Regions from separate parts of the Chlorogloeopsis sp. ULAP02 genome, predicted to be linked through region 2. Evidence: riboswitches for the same ligand, from Rfam matches in the RefSeq annotation. Region 2 holds a riboswitch; the other holds the start of a gene.
What was found. A riboswitch is a leader RNA that binds a small molecule or an ion and turns the genes downstream of it on or off. The one in region 2 is predicted to bind cobalamin.
Positions count from the first base shown of each region.

Region 1: linked by a shared signal. The riboswitch ahead of U2718_RS32025 (sirohydrochlorin chelatase) and the one ahead of U2718_RS10055 (DUF1636 domain-containing protein) in region 2 are both predicted to bind cobalamin.

Region 1 is NZ_JAYKTT020000088.1:12,257-27,373, reverse strand. Features, by position in the region: gene U2718_RS32060 (AAA-like domain-containing protein) at 1-1,228, shown strand, start outside; gene U2718_RS32055 (DUF3386 domain-containing protein) at 1,251-2,081, opposite strand; gene U2718_RS32050 (protein kinase domain-containing protein) at 2,348-8,494, shown strand; gene U2718_RS32045 (response regulator) at 8,504-10,477, shown strand; gene U2718_RS32040 (sigma-70 family RNA polymerase sigma factor) at 10,749-11,384, opposite strand; gene U2718_RS32035 (hypothetical protein) at 11,569-12,294, shown strand; gene U2718_RS32030 (hypothetical protein) at 12,579-12,920, opposite strand; cobalamin riboswitch at 13,121-13,256, shown strand; gene U2718_RS32025 (sirohydrochlorin chelatase) at 13,295-14,317, shown strand; gene sipA (regulatory protein SipA) at 14,416-14,643, shown strand; gene U2718_RS32015 (glycoside hydrolase family 10 protein) at 14,793-15,117, opposite strand, start outside.
Region 2 is NZ_JAYKTT020000021.1:9,680-24,796, reverse strand. Features, by position in the region: gene U2718_RS10085 (glycosyl transferase) at 1-433, opposite strand, end outside; gene U2718_RS10080 (aminotransferase class V-fold PLP-dependent enzyme) at 508-1,701, opposite strand; gene U2718_RS10075 (hypothetical protein) at 1,722-1,859, opposite strand; gene U2718_RS10070 (solute carrier family 26 protein) at 2,104-3,837, shown strand; gene U2718_RS10065 (GMC oxidoreductase) at 3,842-5,428, opposite strand; gene U2718_RS10060 (GNAT family N-acetyltransferase) at 5,653-6,168, opposite strand; cobalamin riboswitch at 6,274-6,434, shown strand; gene U2718_RS10055 (DUF1636 domain-containing protein) at 6,457-6,876, shown strand; gene U2718_RS10050 (hypothetical protein) at 6,891-7,568, opposite strand; gene U2718_RS10045 (helix-turn-helix domain-containing protein) at 7,738-8,118, opposite strand; gene U2718_RS10040 (cupin domain-containing protein) at 8,213-8,689, shown strand; gene U2718_RS10035 (MBL fold metallo-hydrolase) at 8,767-9,540, opposite strand; gene U2718_RS10030 (aminodeoxychorismate/anthranilate synthase component II) at 9,544-10,149, opposite strand; gene U2718_RS10025 (diacylglycerol kinase family protein) at 10,254-10,706, opposite strand; gene ybeY (rRNA maturation RNase YbeY) at 10,829-11,356, opposite strand; gene U2718_RS10015 (DUF3285 domain-containing protein) at 11,397-11,549, opposite strand; gene U2718_RS10010 (hypothetical protein) at 11,772-11,987, shown strand; one part of gene prfB (peptide chain release factor 2) at 11,945-12,991, opposite strand; one part of gene prfB (peptide chain release factor 2) at 12,993-13,064, opposite strand; gene U2718_RS10000 (Bax inhibitor-1 family protein) at 13,668-14,396, opposite strand; gene U2718_RS09995 (RNA polymerase sigma factor SigF) at 15,026-15,117, shown strand, end outside.

The DNA of each region.
Region 1 (15,117 bases), on a different contig from region 2:
AGAAAGAGGAGGTAAACGTTTTACACAAGCAGAATTAAGCGATCGCATAGGAGTTTCCACCTCTAGCCTGAGTCGTTTATGGTCTTTAAGTTCTAGGATAGATCCACGTACTCTGCGAATATGTTTTAGTGCTTTTGATTTACAGCTGGATCAAAAAGATTACACCCTCTTCAATTCTCATGATATTAATCGTCTGGATAAAAGCAGTCAAGAAGATGAAGTAATAAATCGAGGTTTCTTGCCAAAACGTGAATTGTTCCCAACACAGCAAATAGTGACAGCGGGTACCACACCACCTCAACTTGTTTCCACACTTGTCTGTGCAGAGAAATTTGTAAGTGAAGTTACACCCAGGGAGCGATCGCTTAACTGTAACTATCAATCAAAATTGACTGTATATTGTAAATACCCTAGTGGGCCTTTACCTTTAGATTCTAAGTTATATATCTCTCGTCCTCCACTAGAAGAACTAGCATATCAAGAAATTATGCAACCTGGATGCGTGATTCGTATTGAGGGTTGTCGAGAGATGGGCAAAACTTCTCTGATGTTACGGCTATTAGCTCATGCTCGAACGTTAGGTTATAAAATTGTAAAACTAAATATTAATCAAGTTGATATTGATGTTCTACAAAAGTCTCAATTATTCATGAAATGGTTGGCTGCAAGTATTTCTCGTCAACTAGGCATAGAATTTCACGCCGAGAAACACTGGGACGAGGAAATTGGTAGTAAACTAAGCTGTACCCTGTACCTAAAAGAATGTTTGCTTGCATCTTTAGAAAAACCTTTATTATTGGTATTAGATGAAGTTCAGCATATTTTTGAATATCCTGATTTAGCCAGAGAATTTCTACCTCTGTTACGCTCATGGCAAGAAGAAGCACAACAAGACGAAGTATGGCAAAAGCTACGACTTGCAATTATTTATTCAACAGATGTTTCTCTTCCTCTTAATATCAATCAATCACCCTTTAAGATTGGACTACCATTGAAATTATCGGAATTTACTGATGAGCAAGTAATGGAATTAGCAGAACGGTATGGCATGGATTGGAGACATAATAAACAAGTACAGCAGCTAATGAAACTGATAGGGCGGCATCCAGCATTAATTAATATTGCTCTTTATCAACTTTGCTATCAACAATTAACATTAGAGGAAATCTTAAAAATGGCAAGCACACAAAAGCGTTCTCACTGCCGATTTTTTCCTGAGAATTTTTGAAACGGACTTGCGATCGCCAAAATCAAACTTCTTTTCTTGAGTCTGATGGTGTGTTACTCGTCGATTTTGGTAATAACTGGATGTTGTTGAAGTCTATCAAAGTAGTAGTCTGCTGCCCTTTTTGAAAGTTGCGAATTACCTGCCGCTTTAGTAGATAATAATCACCAATTTGCTGGTAAGTATCTTCAGATTCCTGTTCTCCCAACACTTCTTTTGTTTGAGGCTGTCGAAAGATAGTTCGATAACGTGTTGCCAGATAGCCTTTGGGAGTGACTAAGGAATCCAACAAGTTTACAGTAACCGATGTCTTTCCTAAAGTACGATTAACTTGAGTAATCTGATTTTTAGACACCTTGTAATGAGCGTCTGTTGACTCTCCCTTCTCAAAAATCTCTACAACACCTGTATTCTCAGTTTTACCCAGTTCATAAGTATGGTTTTTGTGTGCCACCTCAAACGGAATCCGACGACGGTGGATTGCAACCATGCGTAATTGCCCCTCAACTGTCTCACGTGCTTGTGCAGAATTTATGCCAGTTACTTCCACACTTAAGTCTGGTTTAACACGAATGTAGCCGTTGTGTTCTTCATTTCCTTGTTTAATTTTGACTTCAGCCGTATATCCTGGAAATTTTTCATCCCAAGTGTAGCGATTTAGGTAGGCAGCCCGAAATATGTCGCGAGCCGAGACAGTTGGAGTCTGGGTTGAGGTGTTTTTATCGGTGAGGAGACGCATATTTCTGGGTGGCAGACTTTGAGCGATCGCTTCTTGGGCTAACTGAGTTAATGCCAACAGAGTTAGAGCTAAACTCAAAACACACCACCTAGTCAGGTGTTTTTGTGATTGTTTCATCTCTTTAAACTCAGAACAACTGCTAAAAGTAATTGCGCTTGATCATACCTTGTCTTCATCCGTCTAATTTGTATGTCTAATTGCGATTGTTATCAGTTTAATTTTAATTACATAGTTTTAAATTCCGTTAAACATTCAGTTTACACCCAAAATATAAGTCAACAATTGGTGATATTACCAAAGCGCAACAGAGGCGGAACCGATAATTAACATAGGAATTAAATACTTAGCTGTCTATTAACCTCACACGAGTGAAAAAATAAAGAATGAGTATTATTATTGCCGATTACAACCTCGTTGAAGTTATTTATGAGGGTACTAGTACCTGTGTTTATCGTGGTTTGAGGAAGTCTGATCAAACACCAGTAATTATTAAAACTCTTAAAGCTGAGTATCCCACCATAGAACAGCTTGCTCAACTACGGCACGAATATAAAATACTCCAATCATTGGATATAGAAGGGATTGTAAAACCTTTAGCTTTAGAAAGCTATCAAAATGGTTTGGCATTAATTTTGTCCTATTTTAGCGGAGAGCCGTTGAAGACTTTTATCGCTAATTACAAATTAGAATTAAGACAGTTTTTACAAATAGCTATTCAATTATCTACAACACTTGCTCAATTACATCAAAATCATATTATTCATAAAGATATTAAGCCTCATAATATTTTAATTATTCCGCAAACAAGCGAAATTAAAATTATAGATTTTAGTATTTCATCCTGCCTATCCAGAGAAAATTTGACTGTCAGTAATCACAATTTACTTGAAGGCACTTTTGCTTATATGTCACCGGAACAAACAGGCAGGATGAACCGCTCAATTGACTATAGAACTGACTTTTACTCTCTAGGTATCACCTTCTATGAAATGTTAACGGGGCAGCTACCTTTTCAAACAACCGATTCCTTGGAGTTAACTCACTGCCATCTTGCAAAAACACCAGTATCGCCTCAAGAAATCAATCCAGAGATTCCTGAAGCAGTTTCTGCTATTGTCATGAAATTGTTAGCCAAAACTGCTGAGGAAAGATATCAAAGTGCCTTAGGATTAAAAGCTGACTTAGAAGAATGTCTTAGAAAACTTCAAGCAACTGGGAAAATTGAAGATTTTATTGTCGGGCAGTTAGATTTATATAGCCAATTTTTGATTCCACAAAAACTTTATGGACGCGAGCAAGAAGTTGCAACCTTAATGGATGCCTTTGAGCGAGTAGCAAATCCCTCTTTATCCTCTGATAACAAGGAGGGATTAAGGGGAGTAGAAATGATGTTAGTAAGTGGTTATTCAGGAATTGGTAAATCTTCCTTAGTCAATGAAGTTCATAAACCCATAGTGCAACTGAGAGGATATTTTATTTCTGGTAAATTTGACCAATTTAAGCGAAACATTCCCTATGCTTCTTTGATTCAAGCTTTTCAGCAGTTAATGCAGCAGTTATTAACAGAAAGTTATGAAAAAATAGCACTATGGAAAGCAAAAATATTAGAAGCTCTTGGTACTAACGGTCAGATTATTATTGATGTTATTCCGGAAGTCGAACTGATTATTGGACATCAACCAGTTGTTCCTCAATTAGGACTAACCGAATCCCAAAATAGATTTAATCGGGTGTTTAAACAATTCATTCATGTATTTTGTCAAAAAGAACACCCATTGGTCATATTTTTGGATGACTTACAGTGGACAGATTCTGCATCTTTAAAGTTAATTCAACTGCTACTAAATGATCCAAACAGCCAATATCTATTCTTAATTGGAGCCTATAGAGACAATGAAGTGTATGCAACACACCCATTAATATTAACTTTAGAAGAAATACAAAAGTCAGGTGTAATTATTAACAATATTGTTCTCCGGCCTTTGCAATTAACTGATGTAAATAAATTAGTTAGTGATACTCTCCGTAATAATCAAGAAGATTCACAACCACTAGCCGAGTTAGTGTTTAACAAAACTCAAGGTAATCCCTTCTTTTTAACTCAACTGCTCAAATCTCTTCATCAAGAAAACCTGTTAGTATTTGATTTTGGTAAAGGCTGCTGGCAGTGGAATATTGAATTAATGCAAGATATTGATATAACTGATAATGTCGTTGAGTTGATGATAAATCAGATTCAAAAGCTAGCACCAACAACACAAAATGTCTTAAAGTTAGCAGCTTGTATTGGAGATGAATTTACTTTAGATGTTCTAAGTATTGTTAATCAAAAGTCTTTGTCAGAAACAGCAACAGATTTATGGGAATCTTTACAGGATGGTTTAGTTTTACCATTAAATGAATCTTACAAAATTCCTTTAGTGATTAATAGAGGACAAAATGAATCACTGACAGACAACAAAGAACAACTTTTGATTGCTTATAAATTTTTACATGATCGAGTACAGCAAGCGGCTTATTCTCTCATTCCAGAATCACAGAAACAAGCAACTCATCTAAAAATCGGTCGATTGCTACTACAAAATACTAAAGTTAAAGAACGACAAGAAAAGATTTTTGCCTTAGTTAACCAACTGAATTATGGTGTTGACTTACTTACTTCTGAGTCAGAAAAGTATGAACTGGCTAAACTTAATCTCATAGCAGGTAAAAAAGCAAAAGCAGCAACAGCATATGAGTCGGCGAGCCGTTATCTTAAGGTGGGTTTAAGCCTGTTGATTACTTCTAGCTGGCATCAGCAATATGAAATGACACTAGCTCTACATCAGGAAGCAGTGGAAGTAGCATTTCTTAGCGGTGATTTTGAGCAAATGGAGCGGCTGGCTGAGGTAGTTTTGCAACAAGCCAAAACACTGCTAGATAAAGTGAAAGTTTATGAAGTACGAATCAAAGTTCGTGAAGTGCAAAGAAAACTGCTTGAAGCGGTAAGGTTGGGTTTGCAAGTCTTGCAAGTATTGGGAGTGACACTAATTGAATCACCGACTCCCTTAGATATTCAGCAAGCTATTGAGGAAACAACAACAAATTTGGCACAGAAAGGAATAGAAAATTTAATTAATCTGCCGCCAATGCAAGATACGAACAAGCTAGCAGCCCTTCAGATCATAGCAAGTTTAGTTCCTGCTGCCTATCAATCTGCACCTGCATTATTTATCCTCATGGCTTGCCAGGAAGTAAATTTATCTATTCAACATGGAAATACTCCTTTGTCAGCTAGTGGATTTGCTGATTATGGAATAGTTTTCAGTGGACTGTTACAAGATATTGAAGCTGCTTATAAATTTGGACAACTAGCTTTAAATCTATTAGATCGATTAGATGCCCGTGAAGCTAAATGTCAAACCTTATTTAAAGTTTCAACATTCATCATACATTGGAAACATCATGTTAGAGAGACTTTACCACTGTTGGAAGAAGCTTACTCTAGTGGACTGGAAAATGGAGATTTAGCGCATACTGGCTATTCAGCAAGTCATAAATGCCAATATTCATACTGGAGCAGTTCGGAGTTAAAAAGCCTTGAACAGGAAATGGCTAGATATAGTCAGGCAATAGCTCAAATTAATCAAGAAACTGCTTTAAAGTGGCACCAAATATTTCATCAGGTAGTTTTAAATTTGATAGGTTCTGGTGAAAATAATTACCGTTTAATTGGTAAAGCTTATAACGAAGAACAATTATTGCCACTGTATATTCAAGCAAATGAGCGAACGCTAATTCACTATGTATTTCTCAACAAATTAATTTTATGCTACCTATTTGGTGAGTTTGCTGAAGCTGTGGAAAATTCAATCAAAGCTGAACAATACTTAGACGGGGTAAGAGGATTGCTAGCTGTGCCATTGTTCCATTTATACGATTCTTTAGCCCATTTAGCAAGATATCAATCTGTACCGCACTCACAACAAGAACAATTTCTGAGTAGAGTAACAAATAACCAGGAAAAAATGCAAAAATGGGCAGAATCTGCACCGATGAATTTTCTGCATAAATATGACTTGGTAGAGGCAGAGAAAGCAAGAGTATTGGGTCAATATTGGCAAGCAATGGAATTTTATGATCAAGCCATTGCTGGTGCTAGAGAGCAAGGATACACTCAAGAAGAAGCGCTTGCTAATGAATTAGCAGCAAAGTTTTATTTTGAGCGTGGTAGAGAAAAAGTAGCTCAGACTTATCTAACTGATGCTTACTACGGCTATATTAGCTGGGGAGCAACAGCAAAAGTCAGAGATTTGGAAGCAAAATATCCGCAAATTTTCTCTCGCATATCGGAGCGAAAAAACCAAGGATTAGAGATGAATATCACAATCGGCTCTACAACTACAGATATTCCTGTAGTTTTCGATTTAGCCGCAGTAATGAAAGCTTCACAAGCTCTTTCTAGTGAAATTGTTTTAGATAAGTTGCTGACTAAATTGATGCAAATTGTGATGGAAAATGCTGGTGCTGAAACAGTTTTATTAATATTAGAGAAGGCAGGTAAATTACTTATAGAAGCATCAGCAAATTTTCGACAAAATGAAATAAACGTGCAAGAATCGATATCAGTTGATTCGAGTCAACAGCTACCAAAATCTGTCATCAATTATGTGCAGCGCACTCATGAGAATGTTGTTTTGAGCAATGCTAATTATGAAGGAGTATTTACAACAGATAGTTATATTATTAACTACAAACCAAAATCGATTTTATGTACGCCAATTGTTAATCAAGGTAAGCTGATTGGCATTCTTTACTTAGAAAATAAATTGACTGCTGGAGCTTTTACACCAGAGCGATTGGAAGTTTTGCAACTTTTATCCTCTCAAGCAGCAATCTCAATTGAAAATGCCCGCCTTTATAATGATTTGGAGGAATATAATCGGACGCTAGAAGCCAAAGTACAACAGCGAACGATAGAGTTGCAAGACAAAAATTTACAACTACAACAGGAAATTCGCGAACGGCAACGAGCAGAAGAAGCAGCAGCCGCCGCTAATCATGCCAAAAGTGAATTCCTCGCTAATATGAGCCATGAACTTCGTACCCCGCTCAATGGTATTTTGGGTTATGCTCAAATATTTCAGAAAGATAAAAATTTAACCGAACGGCAAAAGAAAGGGATAAACATTATTTATCAATGTGGTGAGCACTTACTCACACTTATTAATGATATTTTAGATATTTCTAAAATTGAAGCTCGAAAAATGGAACTTTATCCCAAAGAGTTTGATTTTTCAGAATTTCTGGAGAGTATAATCGAAATTTGTCGCATTCGTGCCGAACAAAAAGGAGTTTCTCTAATTTACAAAGCACTATCTCCACTGCCAAGAATAATTCGAGCCGATGAAAAACGGTTGCGCCAAGTTTTGATTAATTTACTTAGCAATGCAGTCAAATTTACAGAAAAAGGTAGTATAACTTTCAAAGTGGATGTCATTGCTCAACAGTCGAATGATTCTACACAAAGGATAAATGACCAAGCGCAAAGTCTGAGCGCTAACTTTCGGCGATCAGAACTTTGTAAGAAAGGACAAAGGACAAACCACAGAGTTCGATTTCAAGTAGAAGATACAGGAATAGGCATTGCACCAGAACAATTAGAAGAGATTTTTTTGCCATTCCAGCAGGTGGGTGAGGATATTCGTAAGACTGAAGGTACAGGATTAGGATTGGCAATTAGTCGTCAATTAGTTCAGATGATGGGTGGTGAACTGAAGGTAAAAAGTACTTTGGGTAAAGGAAGCGTTTTTTGGCTAGATTTGAATTTACCAGAATTTTTCCAAAATACTGACAAAAAGAATATTAACGAACATAAAATTATCAGTTTTGTTGGTTCTAAACGTAAAGTTTTAGTCGTAGATGATAAATGGGCAAATCGTTCTATTTTAGTCAATATACTACAGCCTTTAGGATTTGATGTCATAGAAGCAATAGACGGCTTAGACTCTATAAAAAAAGCGCTGGAATTTAAGCCTGATGTAATTTTTATGGACTTAGTAATGGCTGGAATGGACGGTTTTGAAGCCACTCGTCGTCTTAGAAAGTTACCAGAACTAAAACAAGTACTAGTGATTGCTGTCTCAGCAAGCGTTTTTGATTTTGATCAAACGCAGAGTCGAGAAGTCGGTTGTGATGATTTTCTCGCTAAACCTATTCGGATCGGAGATTTGTTAGAAAAATTACGGGTTCACTTAGGGTTGGAATGGCTATATGAAGAACGAGATCAAGTCAGAAGGATAAAAAATGAAAACCAAAGTTTACTATATCCCTCTAATTTGCAGCCAGAAACTCCTATTGTGGCTCCACCAGCAGAAGAGCTTCAGATTTTGCTAGATTTAGCAATGAGAGGTGACTTAAGGGGTATTACACAACAAGCTGAAAAATTAGGGGAATTAAATGAGCAATTGATTCCTTTCGCTACTCATTTGCACCAACTTGCTAAAGGTTTTAAAGGGAAACAAATTTTAGAGTTCCTCAAAAAATTTTAATGAGGTTTTATGAATATTGATTTAAATAAAAAAGGTGTCATCTTAATTGTCGATGATATTCCAAGTAATTTAGAAATTCTATTTGATTTCTTAGCCGATGCTGGATTTACAGTCTTAGTTGCTGAAGATGGTGAAAGTGCGATCGCTAGAGCAGAATATGCTCCACCAGATTTGATTTTATTAGACGTACTCATGCCGGAAATGGACGGTTTTGAAACCTGCCGTCTTTTGAAAGCTAATGAACGAACAAAAGATATTCCGATCATTTTTATGACTGCACTTGCCGAAACAGTCGATAAGGTGAAAGGCTTAAGTCTAGGCGCGGTGGATTATATTACCAAACCGCTTCAACACGAAGAAGTTTTAGCCCGGATCGAACTCCATCTCAAGCTGCGGAATCTGACGAAGACACTCCTGGAGCAAAATTTACAAATTTGCGAACAAGCTGCTTTGCTTGATATCACCACAGATGCCATTATCGTTAAAGACTTAGACAACCAAATTTATTTTTGGAACAAAGGGGCTGAAAGTTTGTATGGATGGAAGCCGCAAGAAGCGATTGGCAAGAAGGTGAATCAGCTTCTGTATCGAGCGGAAACAACATCTCAACTCCAAAATATCTACAAAAGCCTAGCTGAAAATGGTTTTTGGCAGGGTGAATTACAACAAGTCACAAAACAAGGGCAAGGGATTATTGTTGCCAGTCGCTGGACTTTAATGTCTGATCAAGATGGAAAACCAAAGTCAATATTAACAGTAAATACCGACATTACAGAAAAAAAACAACTAGAAAGTCAATTTTTACGTGCTCAACGACTGGAGAGTATTGGTACGCTTGCTGGTGGTATTGCCCATGACTTAAACAATATACTGACTCCAATTCTGACGGCAGCACAATTATTGCAGCTAAAATTCTCCAACACCGATGAACGAACTCAGCAAATGATGAAGACAATAGAAGCTAACGCTAAACGTGGAGCTGCTTTGGTTAAACAAGTGCTGCAATTTGCACGTGGAGTTGAAGGTAAGCGGATGATTGTGCAAGTTGGGCATTTGTTCTCAGAAATTAAGCAGATCGTCAAAGAAACATTTCCCAAATCTATTGAACTTTCTACAGATATTAAGCCAGAACTTTGGGCAGTGATTGGAGATGCTACACACTTGCATCAGGTGCTGATGAATTTAGTAGTCAACGCTCGCGATGCCATGCCCAATGGTGGTAAGCTCAGTATTTATGCTGAAAATATATATATAGATGAACACTATGCTCGCATGAACTTAGATGCTAGTGTTGGGCCTCATATTCAGATTACAATCGCAGATACGGGCGTAGGGATGCCTTCAGAAATAGTGGATAGAATATTCGAGCCGTTTTTTACCACTAAAGAAGTTGGCAAAGGTACAGGGTTGGGACTTTCAACTGTTAGGGGTATCATTAAAAGCCACGGTGGTTTTGTCAACGTACATAGCAAGGTTGGCAAAGGAACTGAATTTAAAGTGTTCTTGCCAGCAGTAGAAGCAACAGCAACGCTCTTAGGAGAAGACTTAGAACTACTTAAAGGCAACGGAGAATTGGTTCTAGTTGTAGATGACGAAGCTCAAATTCTAGAAACCACAAAAATTTCCTTAGAAACTTACAATTACAAAGTGCTGACAGCTTGTGATGGAATTGAGGCGATCGCTCTGTATGCTCAGTACCAAGATGAAATTAGCGTGGTTTTGGTAGATATGATGATGCCCTCAATGGATGGTGCAACTACCATTCGCGCCTTACAAAAAATTAATCCACTTGTCAAAATAATTGCCGTTAGTGGTTTAGCACCCAGCGATAAACTCGCAGGGTTTGCAGCTGTTAAATTATTTATCGCTAAACCCTACACAACTAAAGAATTATTACAAAATTTATACAACATTCTGGAGCAGGAATCGAAAAACCCAGGGGTGCAAACAACTAGCATCATACAGCGCCTTTCATCTAAGTGAAGTACACTACCACATCTGCCTGATCGGTTTTCTGTTCTTGCTGCTCAAAGACATGAGATGCATAGTGATGAAAACTGCGAAGCTGTAGCTCAATCGATGCTTTGCCAGGCTCCAGCCTGGGAAAAAGAAATAACGGGGAACAGATAAGTGGTTAGGCAAAATTAAAGTTATGGGTAGAGGCAAGGGAACAGGAAACTCTTAACAGGGAACAGCAAAAAAATGTGTAATTAATTTTGTTTAGGTACTTAAACATGTATTCTAATCTATTTTTTTATAAAAATCCTTCCCTTTCAGCAAAATTACGTAAGCGTGGCAGACATTGACGCTGATAAAAACTGCTTAAAGTAGAGACAGACAAACCAAATTGCGCCGATAGTTCCTTCCAACTTACTTCTGGTGGTAAACGTTTTAAAATTAACACCTGACAATTAACTTCTGGATGCCCTTGAATGTGGGTGTTACGCAATTCTCCATCAATATCTTCTTCCACCCAAAACTTTACAGTTTCTAAAATGGGAGGCAGATCCGCTGGAGCAGCCAAATTTTCTTCCAGGTAATAGATTTGAGTGCGATCGCCGAAAGTGAATTGATTAATATTAAGATATGCTTTTTTAGTTTTGTCCTCCTGCTGCTGACGGTAAAAGTCTTGCAATCTCCATCTCAGATAAGTATTCAGCCAAGTGATTACAGATCCACGTGTAGCGTCATATGCTCCACAAACATTTGAGCAGAAATACAACCAAGTTTGTTGTAGTGCATCTTGATAATATGGAGTATTTTCCTTCCAGAGTTTGTTTGCAGCCAAACGAATGATTTGGGTAAGTCGCTTTTGACGCTGTGGATTTCCGGCTGGATATTCACAAGCCTCTTTCACTAAGCGGCGTAATTGTTCCTCCAGATGATGCATAACAGTTTTAGCAAACAAAGCAAGCTTTTCTCAGTATTGCGTAGAATTGCTCATCAAGAAAGAAGGGAATGGGGAGACAAGGAGACAATATGACACCAAAATCCCGTAGGGAGTCTTGTTTCAAAATTTTGGACAAGCCTACTAATCAATGGTTTTAATCCAAAATCCAAAATCCAAAATTGGTATGACACCTCAAATCAAAATAAATTGGACTGAAGGAGCGTCACAACGCTTTCAGCAAGTTAAATATTTTTTTGACGATAAATTTACTTCTGTAACTGATTCAGCCCAGCAAGTTGGCAAGTCTTTGAAACAAACAGCAACACAAGCAACTGATCGCGCCATTAATACAGTTACTACTAATTTTGAGCAAGCTAAAAATTCTCTAGAGCAAACATTGCAAACTGCTGAACAAATTCCCATCTCAACATCGTCAGCAATTCAAACTGCAATTTCCGCTTCTATGGATGATTGGCTGAGGGAACACCCTGCAATTCTCAGATTATTAGAAATTTTGAGTTGGGCAACTAATCATCCAATTATTAGTTTAATTATTCTGCTGTTTGCTATATCGATAATTTGGAGTATCATCAAAGCAATTGTACGCTTGATTGAAACAGCTAGTTGGTCAATCTTGCAAATTCCTTTCAAATTACTTTTGGCTGTTATTAAACTGAGCTTTTTATCATTTACTAAAATTGGTAGTTTGACTATTCAAAAAATCACAAGCGATCGCACAACTGATCAATTACCGCTGTTACCACCAGCCAATGCCCAACTGCTTCACTTTAATAAACAGCAAAGACTAGCAGAAATTCAAGAGCGATTAGCCAAAATTCAACAAGAACAACATGAGCTTTTGCAAGAAGCAGCAGAACTTTTGGCAAAAGACACAATTGATATGAGTTAATATACAGCAAATTTATATTTATTGGAACCACAGAATATTTGTTTGAAACTCTAATGCCTTTAGCATTTTTAATCTCTCTTATTGCCTGTTTTACAAAAAAATCATAATGTACAATTTTAACCCGATCGCTCTATTCACATCTTGCACCATACCCCTGCGGGAAGAGCTTTACCTACGATTGAGAGAGCCTCTGGCTCTAGTTCTTGTTACCAGGTTCAACCTGGTAACGAGCATTTAGAGGCTTTGCCTCCAGACTGTTGGAAATGGTGCAAGATTTCAGTCTACTAATTTATGTTGCTCGTAACGGCAAAGGTGCGATAAGCTTCTAGTGCATCCTGTTTGACTTGTTCGGGAACGAGAGGAAAAGTAGTGAGGATGTAGGCAAATTCTTCTGCTGTTAAACCGTAGAGGTGGGCTATCATGCCATCGAGTTCTGCCCTGAGTTTAGCGCGATCGCTCTCAATAGTAACGCCGTTTGTGTGGGAACCGAGTCCGATTTCTTGCGCGAGTTCGTCGAATTCTGGTGTGGTGCAGATGAGTTTGGCAGCGCGTTCGACTATTTCACAGAAGTAGCGATCGGTTTTTGTTAGGCGTGGTACTGGGAGTTGGTAAAGTAACCTACACAAAAATCTGCTCTGTACGAAACTTGTAGCGTCTGTTGCAAAATCGGTAGGAGTTGTAAATCAATGTTATAAAATATACTTAATATGGTTTAATACCTAGTTGAAATTTGTGATGAGTTGCTCGCTGACAGTTTTATACGAGTATAAGCTCAGTGATTGTAAAAAATTCTACCCCCTCCCCCTGCATTTTGGAACTGGACGAGATTCAGTTAAGATAACAAGGCAACTGTGAACCGTAACAGAAGAGGGAAACATCGGTGCAAGTCCGAGGCTGTGCCGCAGCTGTAAGCGAATTTGATTTTCGTAAGCCAGAACGCCGATCTGTTACTTGCTCACTCTATTTCCTGCGTTGCACAGGAAAGGAGCTTAAACTCAGAATGCCTATTTTTAACACAACAAGTCTCACCCAATTGGAATATCCAACCAGCGATCGCCTGCAATTACCTGCGCTGCCGATAAAACGTCCTTTATTGATGATTGGTCATGGTACAAGGGATGCAGAAGGGAGGCAAGCTTTATTAGATTTTGCTGCTATCTATCAATCTTTAGATGCATCACGTCCAGTTATGCCTTGTTTTTTGGAATTAACTGGCCCTACTATTCAAGAAGGAATCGACCAGTGCCAAGAAAAAGGCTACACGGAATTTTCCGTGTTACCAGTGCTGCTCTTCGCTGCACGACATAATAAATTCGATATTACTAATGAACTTGATCGCGCCAAGAGCAAGTATCCGCAGTTGAAATTTCACTACGGCAGGCACTTTGGCATTACCCCTGCCATTATCGAATTGTGGCGATCGCGTCTAGCAGAACTCGACAAGCCAGAAAATAACCCCCATCAAATTTCTCGCGCTGATACAGTACTTTTATTTGTCGGGCGTGGTTCTAGCGATCCCGATGCCAATGGTGATGTTTACAAACTCGCTCGCATTCTTTGGGAAGGCAGTGGCTACTCTACTGTTGAAACTTGCTTTATTGGCATTACCCACCCCAGGCTCGAAGAAGGCTTTCGTCGCGCCCGCCTCTACCAGCCAAAACGTATCATTGTCCTACCATATTTCCTGTTCACGGGCGCTTTAGTGAAAAAAATCTTTAACATAACAGCCCAACAGCAGGAACAACACCCAGAAATTGTGATGACTTCTCTGCCAGAAATGGGTTTGCATCCACAGTTATTTTCTGTACTGCGAGAGCGAGAAATTGAAACTCAATTAGGACAAGTACAGATGAATTGTGAAATGTGCAAATTCCGGCTAGCAGCTTTAGCCAATCATCATGGACATGGGCATTCTCACGATCATCATCACCACCATCATCACACTCACGACCACTCCCATCCTCCCATAGATCCCTACGCAGACATAGAGCAGTACCATCAAAAAATTTGGCAAGCTCCTTAGCAGTTATCAGTTATCAGTTATCAGTGAACAGTTATCATTCAATTAGTTGTTTGTTAACTGTTCCCTGTCCCCTATCCCCTGTCCCCCAGCCCCTAGTTATGTCCAAAGAGTTTACCGTTGGCAGTAAAGTCCGTGTTGTGGCATTACCGCCCTATGTCAAAACCGCTGAACCGATGCCCATGCTGCGTCCCCCGGATGTGATTCAAATTGGCGAAGAAGGCGTAGTTCTAGATCGCCGCCCTGGAGGTTACTGGGGCGTGCGCTTTGCTAGGGGAGCATTTCTCATGGAAAGCCAATACATTGAAAGTATAGAAGCTAATTCGTAAAATTTAATAATTTAGTTAACATGAAATGCTTGCTGAAAAGGGAGAGACGAGGGAGCAAGAGAGCTAGGGAACGAGAGAATGAGAATAATACCCTCATACCTTCCCTCTTTCATACCTTCACTCCTTCAAGTGTCTCCGTGTCCTTCCTTTTATATTACCGATATCACCACTCCTACACTTTCATTTGCTAACCGATTTACTGCACACACAGCATAGGTTCCCGGTTCAACAGTGGCAAAAGTAGTACCAGCTGATAAAATTCGCTGAAGTGTCCAACTATCGCCACTCTGCTTGTAAAGTGTCCAAGAACGAATCTTTTTATCATCACCCGGCTGCCAAGAAAGCTTGCGGTTACTTACTTGCAATGCAGTGGGCGGTGCTGGTGGTGTTGCATTCTGCCAAGACATAGTAGGAACTAAAGCAGGTTTGGCATACAGCGAATTTTGGAACGTCTCAGAGATGCCTTGACGATTT
Region 2 (15,117 bases):
CCCAACTTCGGTAGATAAAGTCAAAACCAAAGTTACTCATCATCCAACAGGGAATACCAGCAGCCTTACCCATTTCGGCAGCAAGGAAGGGAATATCTGCCAAGATCAGGTGAACGCGGTTTTGGCGGATAAAGTTAACTTCTGAGGCGATGATAGAACGCTGATTCTTCTTAATCTCTACCAACTTTTCCAATGTCGCCTCTTTGTCCATTGTCAAGCTATCTGCTTGTACAACACCCAAATCAAATGCACGGGGACGATGGATAAAATCGCCCTCAATATAGCACTCTAGCAACCACCGTGGAGCAGTGGTCACCAAAATGAGCAGAACTTCTGGACATAGCTTTTGAATAGTTGCTGCAACAGCCGCGATCCGAGTAGCATGACCAAAACCGTGATTGGTGATTGCTATATATAAAATTGGACGTTCCATATTTAATTAGAGATGTTTGAGCATAAGGGAAGTTGGTAGATAGTAGATAGTAGTTAGTAGTAAAAAATTAACCACTAACCATTAGCATTTAACCATTCCCTAATTCCCTCAACCAGTTGGTCGATTTCCGACTCAAGTGTAAAATAGTGAACGCAGGCACGCACACAATTCGGATTGGCAATGATCCGAATAAATAATCCTTGTGATTCTAAAAAATTCACCAGTTGGGGATGAGACTGGGGGTGATTATGAGTGAGTTGAAACGAGACTAAACCACTTTCGGGTGGTGAGGTTCGCAAAAGATTAACATCCGGTAGTGTCCTCAATTGCTGCCATAGGTATTCACTATTACGACAAATTTGCTGATATCGTTCCTCTGCTGTTCCCCATTGCCTATGAATGGCGATCGCTTCTCTCAACCCAGCGTAAAGAGGATAATCTGATGTTGCGACTTCATAACATTGTCCATCAGGTTGCCAATCTACAGGTATTCCTTGACTGTCGGTAATAACACTACGCCAACCAATAAAAGTAGGCTTCAGGCTGGCTTTGATTTCTGGGCGTACATACAAACCTCCTATTCCCGCAGGGCCACATAACCATTTATGCCCTGTGAAGGCATAAAAATCTACCCCCAATTCAGTTAAATTTAAAGGCAATAAACCAACTGATTGCGCTGCGTCTATCAGTAATAAAGAATTATTTTTTCGGCATTTTTCTGCAATTTTGTCAAGAGGTAAAGTTTGACCTGTATTCCAGAGAATGTGACTTAAAACCACTAAACGGGTATTGGGGCGAAGGTGATGGGCAATTAACGTCACAGGATCGCCTTCGTTCAAAGTAGGCATCAAGGAACAGGTAGTAACTTCGACATCATACCGACGGGAAATTTCTTGAGCAATTGCCACAACGCTATGATGTTCACAGTCAGATAAGAGCAAGTGATCGCCAGCTTGCCAGTCAATACCCCACATTGCAATGTTACACCCAACAGTTACATTCTCCGTGATGGTGATTGTTTGTGGTTGTACATTTAGTTCCGATGCGATCGCAACTCTTGTGGCTTTCACTTCCTGCCCAATCCATTTACCGACTGCATTACCAAAAGGGCCGATTTCTTGAATATAGGCTTGGGCTTGAGTAATAGCATCCATAGATGCTTTCGCCATCGGGCCTTGACCGCCGTAGTTGAAATAAGTTTTATTTGCTAAAGCTGGAAATTGTTGCCGATGGAGATGCAGCTTGGTTTGTGTTACAGAAATGGTCATACAGCAATCCTAAAGAATATCTACGACTCATCAGCGTCAACTTGTTCACAGTTGTGTTCAATTGCTTCGCGTATTAACTGTATGTCATCCTGTGGTATTGCACCTGCAAAACGTAAAAGTTGTCTGCCTGGAACACCTCGAATTTTTGTACTAGCCAAAGCACACTGCAAGTCTTCATAATTTTCAGTTGCTCAATCACCTGATTCAGAACAGATGTATTCATATTGCTTTCCTACCCAGCATCCTGAACTTATTCTAGTTGGGTAAGGGTTAACTGTAGATTTTGCGCGATCGCGCAAAATATATGATCGCCTTCTGTTAATTTAATAACTTCAAAGATACAATCTATCTAATGCTTAACCTATCCTTAACCTCTTCTCAAACTAAACACGAATATAGTCTGTGAACGCACAATTGAAAACATATAAAGCCATCCCTCTACAAATGCCGGGATTAAAACGATTGCTGTCTTATCAGCGAGGATGGTTGCGAGGGGATGTACTAGCGGGTGTAACAGTAGCTGCTTATTTGATTCCCCAGTGCATGGCGTATGGTGAGTTGGCTGGTGTGGAACCTGTGGTGGGGTTGTGGGCAATTCTGCCGCCAATGATAATTTATACCCTTTTGGGTTCATCGCCTCAACTTTCGGTAGGGCCAGAATCGACAACGGCGGTAATGACGGCAGCAGCGATCGCTCCCTTAGTAGCGGCAAATGGTAGTAACTATGCAAGTCTCGCTTCTCTGCTGGCTTTAATTGTTGGTTTTATATGCATAATTGGCTACATTACCAGGCTAGGTTTTTTAGCAGATTTACTGTCTAAACCAATTCTGACAGGTTATATGACAGGAGTTGCTGTTATTATGATTACTGGTCAGCTTGGTAAAATTGGTGGCATTGATATTGAGGCAAGCACTGTTTTTGGAGAAGTAAGTGAATTCCTCAACAAGCTTGATCGCATTCACTGGCCGACTCTGATTTTAGCAGTTCTAGTTTTGTTTTTCTTGTTCACGATTCAGCGTCGCTTTCGCACGGCACCTGGCCCTTTATTGGCGGTGTTGCTGGCAACGGCTGCTGTAGCACTCTTTGATTTGGAGCAGCGAGGTGTTGCAGTGGTTGGAGAGATTCCAGCCGGCTTGCCTCATTTTGCTGTACCCAACCTAGCGGTTCAAGAATTTTTATCACTTGTGGCGGCTGCCGTAGGGATTGCGATCGTTGGCTATTCGGATAACGTACTCACAGCACGGGCATTTGCTACCCGCAATCATTACAAAATTGATGCTAATCAGGAACTGTTGGCGTTAGGAACCTCAAATTTGGGAAACGGATTTATGCAAGGTTTTCCTATCAGTAGCAGTGGTAGCCGCACTGTCATCGGAGATTCATTGGGAAGCAAGACGCAGGTTTTCTCCTTAGTGGCTCTGGTTGTTATTGTCTTGGTACTGTTATTTTTGCGTCCATTGTTGGCGCAGTTTCCCAAGGCAGCATTGGGAGCGATCGTTATTTATGCTGCTACAAAATTAATTGAAGTACCGGAATTTATCAGACTAGGACGATTTCGGCGCAGTGAACTGTTTCTGGCTCTAATTACAACAGCTGGAGTTTTACTGACAGATATTTTGGTTGGCGTTGCCGTTGCTGTAGGTTTATCTATCATTGATTTGTTTGCTAGAGTGGCACGCCCCCACGACGCAGTTTTGGGAGAGGTGCCAGGTTTACCAGGATTACACGATGTCGAAGACTGGGAAGGAGCTAAAACTATTCCAGGATTGGTAATTTATCGGTATGACGCTCCCTTGTGCTTTGCCAATGCCGAAAACTTTAAGCGACGAGCATTAGAAGCAATCGAGGCAGAAGCAGTTCCAGTAGAGTGGTTTGTACTGAACACAGAGGCGATCGCTGAAGTTGACATCACCGCCCTCGACACCTTGGCAGAATTGCAAAGCGAACTAGCTGCTAGAGACATCATCTTTGCAATGGCACGCGTCAAACAGGATCTCTACGCCCAGCTTAAGCGATCACAGCTTTTACAGAGAATTGGAAATGAACACATATATCTCACACTGCACACAGCGATCGCAGGATTTGCAGAGCGCGATCGATATTTTAGCAATCAGGTTGTTGAGTCAGATAAATAAGTGTTTAAGCAAAATCATCTGCAATAATCCGCTCGATACACCGTTCTGCAAGAGCAGCGATGGTAAGAGAAGGGTTAACGCATCCAGCGTAGCCGGGAATCATTGCACCATCCATAACATATAAACCTTTGTAGCCTATAACTCTACCGTAAAGGTCACAGGCTCTTCCAAGTACAGCACCACCGAGCGGATGCAACGTGATCTGATCTGAAACACGAGCAGTCGTAGGCTGATATGTACTGTTGGTATTAGCTTGGTTAAGTGTTTGGTATGTTCCCAAGGCTGCTTGACGTAGCTGAACAATCTCCGGATCATATATAGGCCAATTCAATCGCACATTATTAGTGAAAGGGTTAAACTGAAAGCTCCCCTTTGCTAAACCAATAGTAATTCCTAATGAATAGAGACTATCTTGCCGTGTTTCATTCCATTGTGGATATGGCTGAAGGACTGTTGGTGCAAGTGGATTAGCATGATCTTCAATGACAACGCTTAATGGCCCACCCTGAGTGGGGTTAGTGGGTGGTAGACCAACTCTAAGACCAAGACTATCACCATTACTACCCCAGAATTCTCCCACAGCATCATTTAGGTTTTGCAGCGTTCTTTTAACTTTTGCTTTCACTAGAAGCTTTGACGTTCCCATCGAACCAGCCGCTAAAAAAACGTGCCTACTCGTAAAGGTGAGCTTTTGTATGACATTCCCGCCTTCATCGATTTGATTACAAAAAACTGCATAGCGATGTTCCGGCAACTCGTAGATATCTGTCACTATATGTAATGGCAAGATTTGAACAAATCCGCTCTGTTCTGCCTGTAGCAGATAGTTGCGATCCAAGCTGTTCTTACAGCCGCTATTATTTCCATATAAAAATTCGCCAGCGATCGCAGAAGAAACGCGCTCTCCAGAAATTTCTTGGCGAACCACATCCCAGTCGAGATTCATGTCCAATAGCTTTCCAGGCAAACCTGCATTTGCCGCCTGTTCTAGAGTGACACGTGTTAGGCGGTAGTACTCTGACGCCAAAATATCTGCTGGGATAGGGCTAGGCTTTAGTATGGAGCGAACTCTAGGATAATATACCTCAGCCATCTCATCATAAGAGATTGCTCCTTGGAAGACTCGATCAAAATTAGCGCGTGATGGTTCGTAGGTAGCAGCAGAGTAGACAAGAGAACCGCCACCTACACCTGCACCTGCCAATACACCAATGCCATTTTCTTCTAGAACCTCCAACACACCTGTACAATCATCAATAGCAGTAGGTTTAAAAATACCGAGTACAGGAACAGAAGAGGAATTTAGCCACAAAGAACGACTATCTGGAGTACGCACACTAGCAAAGGTGTTTTGTTCTTCAGTCAAAGTCCAACGACGTCCGCGTTCTAACACAATCGTTTTTATTCCAGCTTGTGCTAACCGCAGCGCAGCAACCGCGCCGCCAAAGCCACTGCCAATCACGATCGCATCTATAGGTTCACTCTGAGTTGCCCAGGAACGCAGGATATCAGTGCTAGTAACTGCATAACTTCCAACAGCAAAAGCACCAGCTTTGAGGAAACGCCGTCGGTAGATGCGGAGATTATTCATAAGCGTTTCTTGGAAGAATTAATAGAAATTAGACTCTACATATAGCACGGGAGTCTATGAGGCAGTAATTCATATGCAACTTTGATTCCAGTACAAATGGATCTAAATTTTTCGCAAAAATCAATAAATATACAGGAATTTTCTACCGACAATGTTACTGCAAGACCCCCAACTTTTTAGAAAAGTCGGGGATCTATGTTTTTAGTTTATTTATGTTGACTTACTTAAATGTGCCTATGTGGATGAATCTCATAGTATAGAAGTGGTCGTCCATTGACGAGCGCCCGTCGAGTCCTAGTCATACCTAGAGCCTCAAGTACTTTTATCGAAGCTTTGTTCGGTTCATCAACATCTGCGATCACACATTCCAAATCAAGCACATCAAAGGCATAATCAAGTATTGCCCGTGCAGCTTCTTTAGCATAACCGCGTCCCCAAAGTGAGGGGCGAGTGCCAAAGATGAGACTCGGTGGTTCCTGCGATGAATTAAGCAAACCTGCGAATCCGGCAATCATCAAGTCATTCTGATTTTCAGAAAATAGCCAAATTCCGTAGCCGTAATTTGTAAAATTTGCTGTACTTGTCTCGATAAAAGATTGCGCTTCTTCACAGGAAATTTGGCGATCGTCCCAGAGGAATCGCCGTACATTAGCATCAGTCCATAGCTTGTGCAAGGAGTTCAAATCCTCGTTTTGGCATGGCCACAGACTCAGTCTTTCTGTGTTAAGTAAGTACTTCATTATGATTCAATTCAGCAATAGCGGCTTTTGTCTATGTGCTGCACTGTCATATTAACTTGCTAACATCGCGTTCATCCTTGATCTCAGTGACAAAACGCATTGATGTTATGATGAAAAATATTCGGTTCTAATGGGGAACAGCCATCAGAGGTAACGGGGAAAGTACGGTGCAAATCCGACGCTGTCCCGCAACTGTAATCAAATCAAAAGTCACACAACTTTTGTCTTTGTAAGTCAGAATGCCCGCCGAAGTGAACAAATTATTTCCAATGTATCTGCGAGGAACAGATGACTGCTGTAGCAAATATTTCCGCAACTCAGGACACGAATGTCCCTTCTCATACTTTATTTGTTTGTAAAACTTGTGCCACCACATGGCAAGATGGCAAGCGAGTCGGTGAAAGTGGAGGCCAAAAGTTACTACAACAGCTTCAGAACTTAGCGCAAGATTGGCATTTGAAACATGATTTCTCAATTCAGGAAGTCGAATGCATGAGCGCTTGCAGTCATTCTTGTGTTGTCGCTTTTGCTGGTTGTGGTAAATTAACTTATCTATTTGGAGATTTACCAATCGATCACAGTGCATCCGCAATTTTGGAATGTGCTAGCCAATATTACACTAAACCTGATGGTTTACTATCTTGGTCAGAACGTCCTGAACCCCTTAAGAAAGGCATTTTGGCTAGAATTCCAACCTTACCCCAATAAACTTTTTAGGGCTGTTAATTAACTGTTTCTTGTACGAGTATTAATTTTCCTTCTTTGTATGCTTGCCGTAAGGCGATCGCCTCTGCCACAATCTTTTGAGCGCTAAGTCCTTCTGTATCCATCATTTTTTGTAAAGTAATTCCAGTCCGTTCATTTTCTTCATGAATGGGGGGAATTTGACAGTACCTACCGCCATTTTTTGTGCGTCTCCAGATACTGGGTTTTTCGGGTTTTATTTCCCTGGGTTGACGTTGCTTTCTGACTAGCTCTCGTACTGCTTTTTGAGAAACTTCTGCCAAATCTAATAGCTGATCAATCACTGGCTGATATTTCTTGCTGTTTTCTGCTAGCTGATATATGGTTCTCGGTTCAATTTGCGCTAAATCTTGAGGTGAAAATTTTTGAAAGGCTGCTGCTACCTTTAGATATTTCTTTTCTTCATCTAAGAAGCCGTGTTCAGAAAGCAGCTTTTTGTATTCTCGTTGAGAGTGCGTTTTTTTTAATTCGGCTAAAAAGAAGGCATGACGCAGAATAGTTGCGGTGGCATGAAAGAGAGCCCCAAAAGAGGAATTTAGATCACTTGAAAGCGCTGCTACCTCAGCCTGCTCTTGCTCGTATTCTTTAAAGGAGGATCTAGTAATTGTTTTAGAATCGACTTGAGCTGCTATTACACTGTGCATTTGTGTCGTCATAAAGCGATCGCACTCTTATAGTGTTGGCAAAATTTAGCTTTACTAGAACAATTGTACTACTTTCATGGTAAGAAGAATCCCCGAAGATACTAAAATTTTTGAGAAAAATGATTAAAGATTTATACAAGTGGGAGCTAGGGGCTAGACAGAAGAATTCTATTTCAATCCCTCACTCCCTCACTTCTCCTACTCCATCTTGATTTTGAGTGGAGCCACCTTTCGGAATCATTGTTTCAGGAATATGCTCTAACCCCCATTCAATCATTGCTATAAGCACAGGGCGAAGACTTTGTCCTTGTTCTGTAAGTTGGTAGTTCATTCGCCGAGGATGATTACCGTATGGCTGCTTGACTATCAAACCCAAATCTTCAAGAGACTTGAGTCGATTTGCTAAGATATTAGTCGAAATTCCTTCCGGAGATTCTAAAAACTCCTCAAATCGCTGTTTACCAAAAAACATCATGTCTCTAATTACCAATAGCGTCCAACGATCGCCGATTAAATCCAGCGTGGATGCGATCGGACAGTAAGAGCGTTTTAATTGTGTCATCTATCAAAAATCAAAGTTCGAGTATTACTTGCATTTTACAAGTAAGCTTTGCTAAATTAGCTTGTAACTTGCAATTTAAAAGTCAATAGTAACCATGATGCAATCTATGCCAATCACTAGATCTGGAAATAACTTTACTGTTGTAGATTTCGGGAAATTTTCTGATTTGGAGCAGTATTTTTTTGAAGCTCAGGAACCCTCGATTAAGCTAGAAGGTAAGGTATTTTTAAAGCAATTGCTTCAGTTGACTAGTGCAGAGATTTCCCTTAATACCTTACAACCTCTTAAATCCATACCGTTCTATCACAAGCATCAATTAAACGAAGAAATTTATATTTTCATTCAAGGTCAGGGAGAATTTCAAGTGGATGATTGTGTCTTTCCAGTCTCTGAGGGAACTGTAATCCGTGTAGATTCTGAAGGAGAACGCTGCTTGCGCAACATTTCAGATCAAGAACAGCTTAACTGGATAGTGATTCAATCACGAGCAGGTTCTTATCGCGATCGCACAATTGAAGATGGCTATGGTATTCAAAAACGGGTTAGTTGGGTTGGGAAGCAACGGATTTGAGCTAACTTATGTTCACTTTTTTACCTCTGTAGTTTGGTATTAAATTTTAAAGGGCAGGCATGAGGCTGCCCTACACACTAAAACTTGTAACTTAAAACCTGTATTGCTCCATTCTCCGGCAAATTACCAGAACTAATAGTAACTGTGTCACTATTACTACGACGAACCGTCATTCCATCCATTAATTTCAAAAAGTCATCCAAGGGAGCAATATCGCAGGCGTTACCATCGGCTGCTTTTGTACGGTAATGGGTAGGAATAATTAATTTAGGATTGATAACTTGAATTGCTTGTTTTGCTTCCTGGGCATTATAAGCTTTTGGCCCGCCCCCTACAGGTACAAATGCTACATCGGGACGCCCAATTAGGATTTTTTGTTCAATGGAAATTGGTGCAGCAGCTCCTCCTAGATGTAGGATATTGATTCCAGACTGATTCCATTGCCAAGCTGTATTTTTACCAAACTGCCTACCCCCTTTGCGATCATGATCGAGAGCAATTCCTTGAAATTTAATTCCTCGAAATTCATAGGCTCCCGCTTCGTAAATCAACTTGGGATTTCCAGGTAGATTTTCCACCGCGCCTTCATCTAGCAATTGACTACTAATTAGTACTAAATCTGCTGCCACTTTTGGCGCACGATAACCGGCGGTACAACCAACTGTACGAAATGGATTAACCAAAATTTTCGTACCATCACCAGTAAATAGAAAGCAAGTATGCCCCAACCACTGAACTGTTAATGAACTACTGCGAGATTGGGCATTAGCTTGCAGGTTAGAACCCAAATTAGTCATGATGGTTGTTGCCAATCCCGCTCCAGCATAGCCCATCAGTTGCCGTCGTTTCATTAATTACTCTCTTGTCCTCATTTGTAATGTTGCCAGAAAGTTTCGCAGTAACTGCTTACCTGAAGAAGTGAGTACACTCTCTGGGTGAAATTGGACGCCTTCTATATGAGGATAGTTCCGGTGTCGTACTCCCATGATTGTGCCATCTTCAACCCAAGCCGTAATCTCTAGAACATCTGGGCAAGTTTGGCGATCAATCACCAAACTGTGATATCGGGTTGCTGTGATGGGATTTTCCAATCCCCGGAAAACACCGATCCCAGTGTGAGAAACTTGAGAAGTTTTGCCGTGCATCAACTCTGGCGCAGAAACTATTTTACCGCCAAATACCTGACCGATACTTTGATGTCCCAAACAAACTCCTAGAATTGGCAAATTATCTCCAAGTTTTTCAATTAATTCTAGGGAAATTCCTGCATCTTCTGGACGTCCTGGCCCTGGAGATATTAACACTCCATCTGGCTTGAGAGTACGAATTTCATTTAGGGTAATTTTATCGTTACGAAAAACTTTGATATCAGCGGCTACTGGGAAATCTGCTGCTAATTCTCCTAAGTATTGAACTAAATTATAAGTAAAGCTATCGTAATTATCGATAACTATAATCACAGTTTATAACCTCTGGTTTATATCGATAATAAGTACCTAAACAAACTTATTACAATTTTCCGTTCTCTGTCCCCTGTTCCCTATAGATGTGCGATCGCTCAAAGCTAGAAAGCCGAAGCAACTAAGGTTAACAAAGGAGGCAACAAGAGCGTACTAGCTACCAATACTGCGACTAAAGCAGATACAAGTACAGCACCAGCAGCACAGTCTTTAGCAATTTTTGCTAGTTCGTGGTAAGTCTGCTTCACTGTTAAATCAACTACTGATTCAATCGCCGTATTCAGTAATTCCAATGCTAAAACTAAACCACTAGTGATACTAATTACTGCTATCTCTACTGTTTTTAAATGTAAAAATATACTTAATCCAAGTGCCAAAACGCAAACACATACATGAATACGAAAATTGCGCTGAGTTTGAAATGCGTAACTTATCCCACACCAGGCATACTTAAAACTAACAAATAAATTCGAGGCAACTTGCCAGGATAGCTCCCGCTTTTTAGTCACCACTTTTTCTAAAGGATTTGTCGATGGTGATGAGACTGGTTGGGACATAGTCATAAAAATACAGCAGCAGATTTTTTAAGTGAGGATTTCTGGCCGATTTTAATCGCACATCAGACTTTATGCCAATTTCTTACAAAAGTAATATACGTTTATGGTTATGCAGCCACGTGTTATTCTATATCAATAGCAATACTTACTGCCTCAAGTAATATTACTTGCTGTTGGAGCATTTTTTCTAAGCTTTCTTGATCTGGATGATCCCAGCCTAGTAAATGCAGTAATCCGTGAGCAGCTAACCATGCTAATTCAGTTTGTAAAGAATGTTCCTGCTGTTGAGCCTGTCTTTGTGCTGTATCAATAGAAATGATTATGTCACCTAGATACAGGGGTAATGAGGCAAGCATTTCAGCGGATTGAGGGCATTCTACTTCTAACGCCGCGAAGGATAAAACATCTGTAGGTTTATTTTGCAATCGATATTGAGCATTCAACACTTGAATTTCGGCATCGTTTGTCAAACGCAGCCCTAGCTCGTAATTTTCTGAAGGTGGAAGATGAGGTTGTAGTATTTCCAACCAGCAATTAAACCACTGTTCCCAGGTTTCTACACTAATTTGGATATTAGTATCACCAATCAGTTTAGCGTCTGGTTGAGAAGACTCAATCACAAAATCCTGCACGCATACTTCAACTTGCACCAGCCAAAAAATCTCCCATATTTTTAGGTTGTTTAAATTATCAACGAGTCAGGTAAGCCAAACCAACGAGGACAGCTAAAAGCCCTACAGTAGTTAAGACAAAGTGTTTTAAAGAAGTGACTCGCTTTTGCACCATATTTCGCATGGCGAGTTTGACATAACTGGGTTTTGGTTCTGTTTGAGAGGCACTCATAATGATTTGATAACAATTTCTTCTATAAATGTAACAGTTTGTTTAGTTAATAGCACTAGCCATGAGTTAGTAAGGAGGGGTTTTGCTAATTATTTTTGGGCTGAAACAAATAATTTAACTTTAATAAATCGGTTACAGACGCAATCAATCGCGTCTTTACATTAGTGATTATTGGATAGTGGTTAATGGTGAACGACTAACTATTGTACGGGAGGCAGCGCGTTGTGGAACCACTACGGCGGACGGGTTTCCCGGCATCAAGCAAGTGGCGTCACCTGGCGTCGGGTTAAGCGCGTTGTAGTGATTGCCGTGCGGGTTGAGAAGATAAATTCTCGGCTCCAACGGCAAGATGAGCAGCAAAACCCGCCCCTACTACTCACTCACAATTCCTATAATTACACAGTAGCTTCTACCAGTTGGTTTTCTTGCCGGAGATAAGATTGGATGAATATGTCAATTTCACCATTCATCACATCCGCGATCGCAGTTGTTTCTACATCAGTACGCAAATCCTTCACCATTTGATAAGGGTGAAAAACATAGTTACGAATTTGGTTACCCCAAGAAGCTTCAACCATATCACCGCGAATTTCGGCAATTTCTTTAGCCCGTTGCTCTTGAGCTATTACCAATAGTTTGGCTTTGAGGCGAGCAAGAGCTTTTTCTTTGTTTTGCAGTTGACTGCGCTCTTCTGTACAACGTACGGCGATGCCTGTAGGAATGTGAACAATCCGCACGGCTGTTTCGACTTTGTTGACGTTCTGTCCTCCTTTACCACCAGATCTAGATGTGGTTATTTCCAAATCCTTCTCTGGAATTTCTAACTGTACCGAGTTATCTAACTGCGGCATCACTTCTACTCCAGCAAAACTAGTTTGCCGCTTACCGTTAGCATTGAAAGGTGAAATCCGCACTAATCGGTGAGTACCAGTTTCTGATCGCAAGTAACCGTAGGCATAGCGTCCGGTAATTTCTATGGTGGCAGATTTTATTCCCGCCTCATCACCTTCAGATATTTCCGTTAAATGTACCTTATAGCCTTGGTTTTCTCCCCAACGCGTGTACATTCGCAGTAGTATTTCTGCCCAATCTTGAGCATCAGTACCACCAGCACCAGCATTCACCGTTAACACCGCACCTTGTTCATCGTAAGGGCCAGAAAGCAGCTGCTGCAATTCCCACTGATCTAGTTCGCGATTCAGCTTAGTAATGGTGGTTTGTGCTTCTTGCAGAAGTGCTTCATCAGTTTCCAATTCCAAAAGCTCTACTACAGCTTTACTGTCTTCCAGACTGGTTTGCCACTGATTGTACTGTTGAAGGTGGTTTTTCAGATCATTGAGTTCTTGTAAAGTTTTTTGAGCTTGAACTTGATCGTTCCAAAACTCTGGTTGTGCTGCTATTTGTTCTAAATCTTGAATTTTGGCAGTCAGTGCAGGTATGTCAAAGATAGTCCTGGGTTTTACCCAGGCGATCACACAACGTTTCAATTTCGCGCTTTAATTCTAGTACTTCCATTGTTTTTGCTAATAACAGAGCGTTTCAGGTTTTATTTTCAGACGCAAAGCGTCTTCTTGCGAGGGCATCGCTCTTTATTGTATTCATATCTTCAATTTTATCTATATTTGTCTTTGAAGAAGGCAGAAGGCAGCCCCGATGAACTTCGTACCCACCAAGTATGAAAGAGAATTCTTGCTCCTACAACCCTAAACCCTTACACCCCTACACCCTCTTTCAAGTCAGTCAATCACGGGAAAAACCCAAAACCAGGGCATGAAAATTGTCTTTCCTTCTGCCTACCTACGCTCTTGCGCGCAGCGACTTGGTGCAAGTAGCCACTCCGCGTCTACTGCATCCTGCCCTCTGCCTTATTTTCAAGACAGAAAGGAAGAGGATTTGACTTGTTCCATTCTTAACGGGTGGCACAGCGCCTTTATCAGCGCTCTTAACAAACATAATGTTGAGGGAACAGGGTATGAGGAAAATTGAGTTTTATAACTTTTTGCTACAAATTGTAGTACAAGTTTTACCAAACCCGATTAAAAAACCGTGGTTTTTGCGCAAGCAAACCACGGCATTTATGAACTTTAACTTTGTTTTTTTCTTGCTCTCAATGAATGCTTAATCACGGCCATTAAGGGCGATTAGCAACCGTAGGATAAAGATGAACAGATTGATATAAGTCAAGTACATCGACAACGCTGCTGGTAAGTACTGCTCGTTGCGATAGGTACGGGGCAGAATGTAAAAGTCAACTACCGATGCGCCGGCAAACAAAAACACGCCTAAACCAGAAATGCCTATTTCTAACCATGTTGGGGTGTAAACACCAAACAAAGCAAACAAGAATTGCAAAAGTACAACAACGAACAAGGCTATAATGCCCAGACGGATAGTTTTTGTCAGAGCCATGCCGTCAGAGTCAGAGAGATTTGAACCAACTTGACGGGCGACAATGAATGTGATGCCGCAACCGAGAGCTGCCAAACCAATTCCTGGAATACCTACACCTTCAGTTCTTAACGCCACAAATACTAAGCCACTGAGGGTATATCCAGACAACAAACTGTAAGTTGCCAAAAGAGGCAGTGCTATGTTGTTTTTACCTTTTTCCGCAACGTTTTGGGCAACAAAAAACAAAATTAAATTTAGAATAATTGCACCAATGAAGGTGGGAAAGAACAATCCAGGATTAGCACGGATAACAGCCAAACCGCCGTAGGTTCCTAGTGCAGTTAATACTAAACCACCTCCCAGGAAGGGCAAGGCATTAGCTATCACATTTGGGCCGATCAGGGCTTGAGTTTTGGCTTCACGGATAGCATCACGGAAGTTGCTAGTATTGCTCATATTTCACAACTCACTTTGTGTGACAACATTACTAAACTACTTCCATTTTTACTCAAATTTTCAGATCCAATTGGAAAATAAATCTGCAAGAGTGAGCTTTAACGAGCATTGTTGCTGCTTTTGTTAAAAAATTAGAAAATTTTCCATCAGTGTATCTCGATATTTTCAAACTATGAATTGTGGTGAGAAATATACAATTATTTAGATGTTGCAGATAAGCAAATATTTGCGGGGAGAATTTTTACTATAGAAATAACAATAAAATCACCCATGTAAAAAATAGGTTTGTAAAGTATAGAAAAACAAAATTTTAGTTTTAAATTTACAAAAATATAATTTTTGATTTTCAACATTTCATACTGGAATTAATACTCTAAACATATTTTTATATCTTTGTAACAAAGCAAGGGAATACACACATCATTCTTACAATATCTTCACTAATGTACAAATAATATTTTGTACAAACATAGTGCGTGTAAATACTGGTATACAGAGATAGACCATATACAAGTTCAGTGAAACAACGAATGGTGTAGCAATGCTTTCCTAAGGACAATAATTACAGCTTAGGTGAAATTTTACGCAACTCCATTTCCGAGAATAGGAGTGACTACAAAGGAATTTCTATGGCAGTAAGTCAGTCCTCTATACGAGGTGATGGTATGGAATTATTGCAGCTATACCATCAGAATCCCTCTATTGAACTTCGTAATAAACT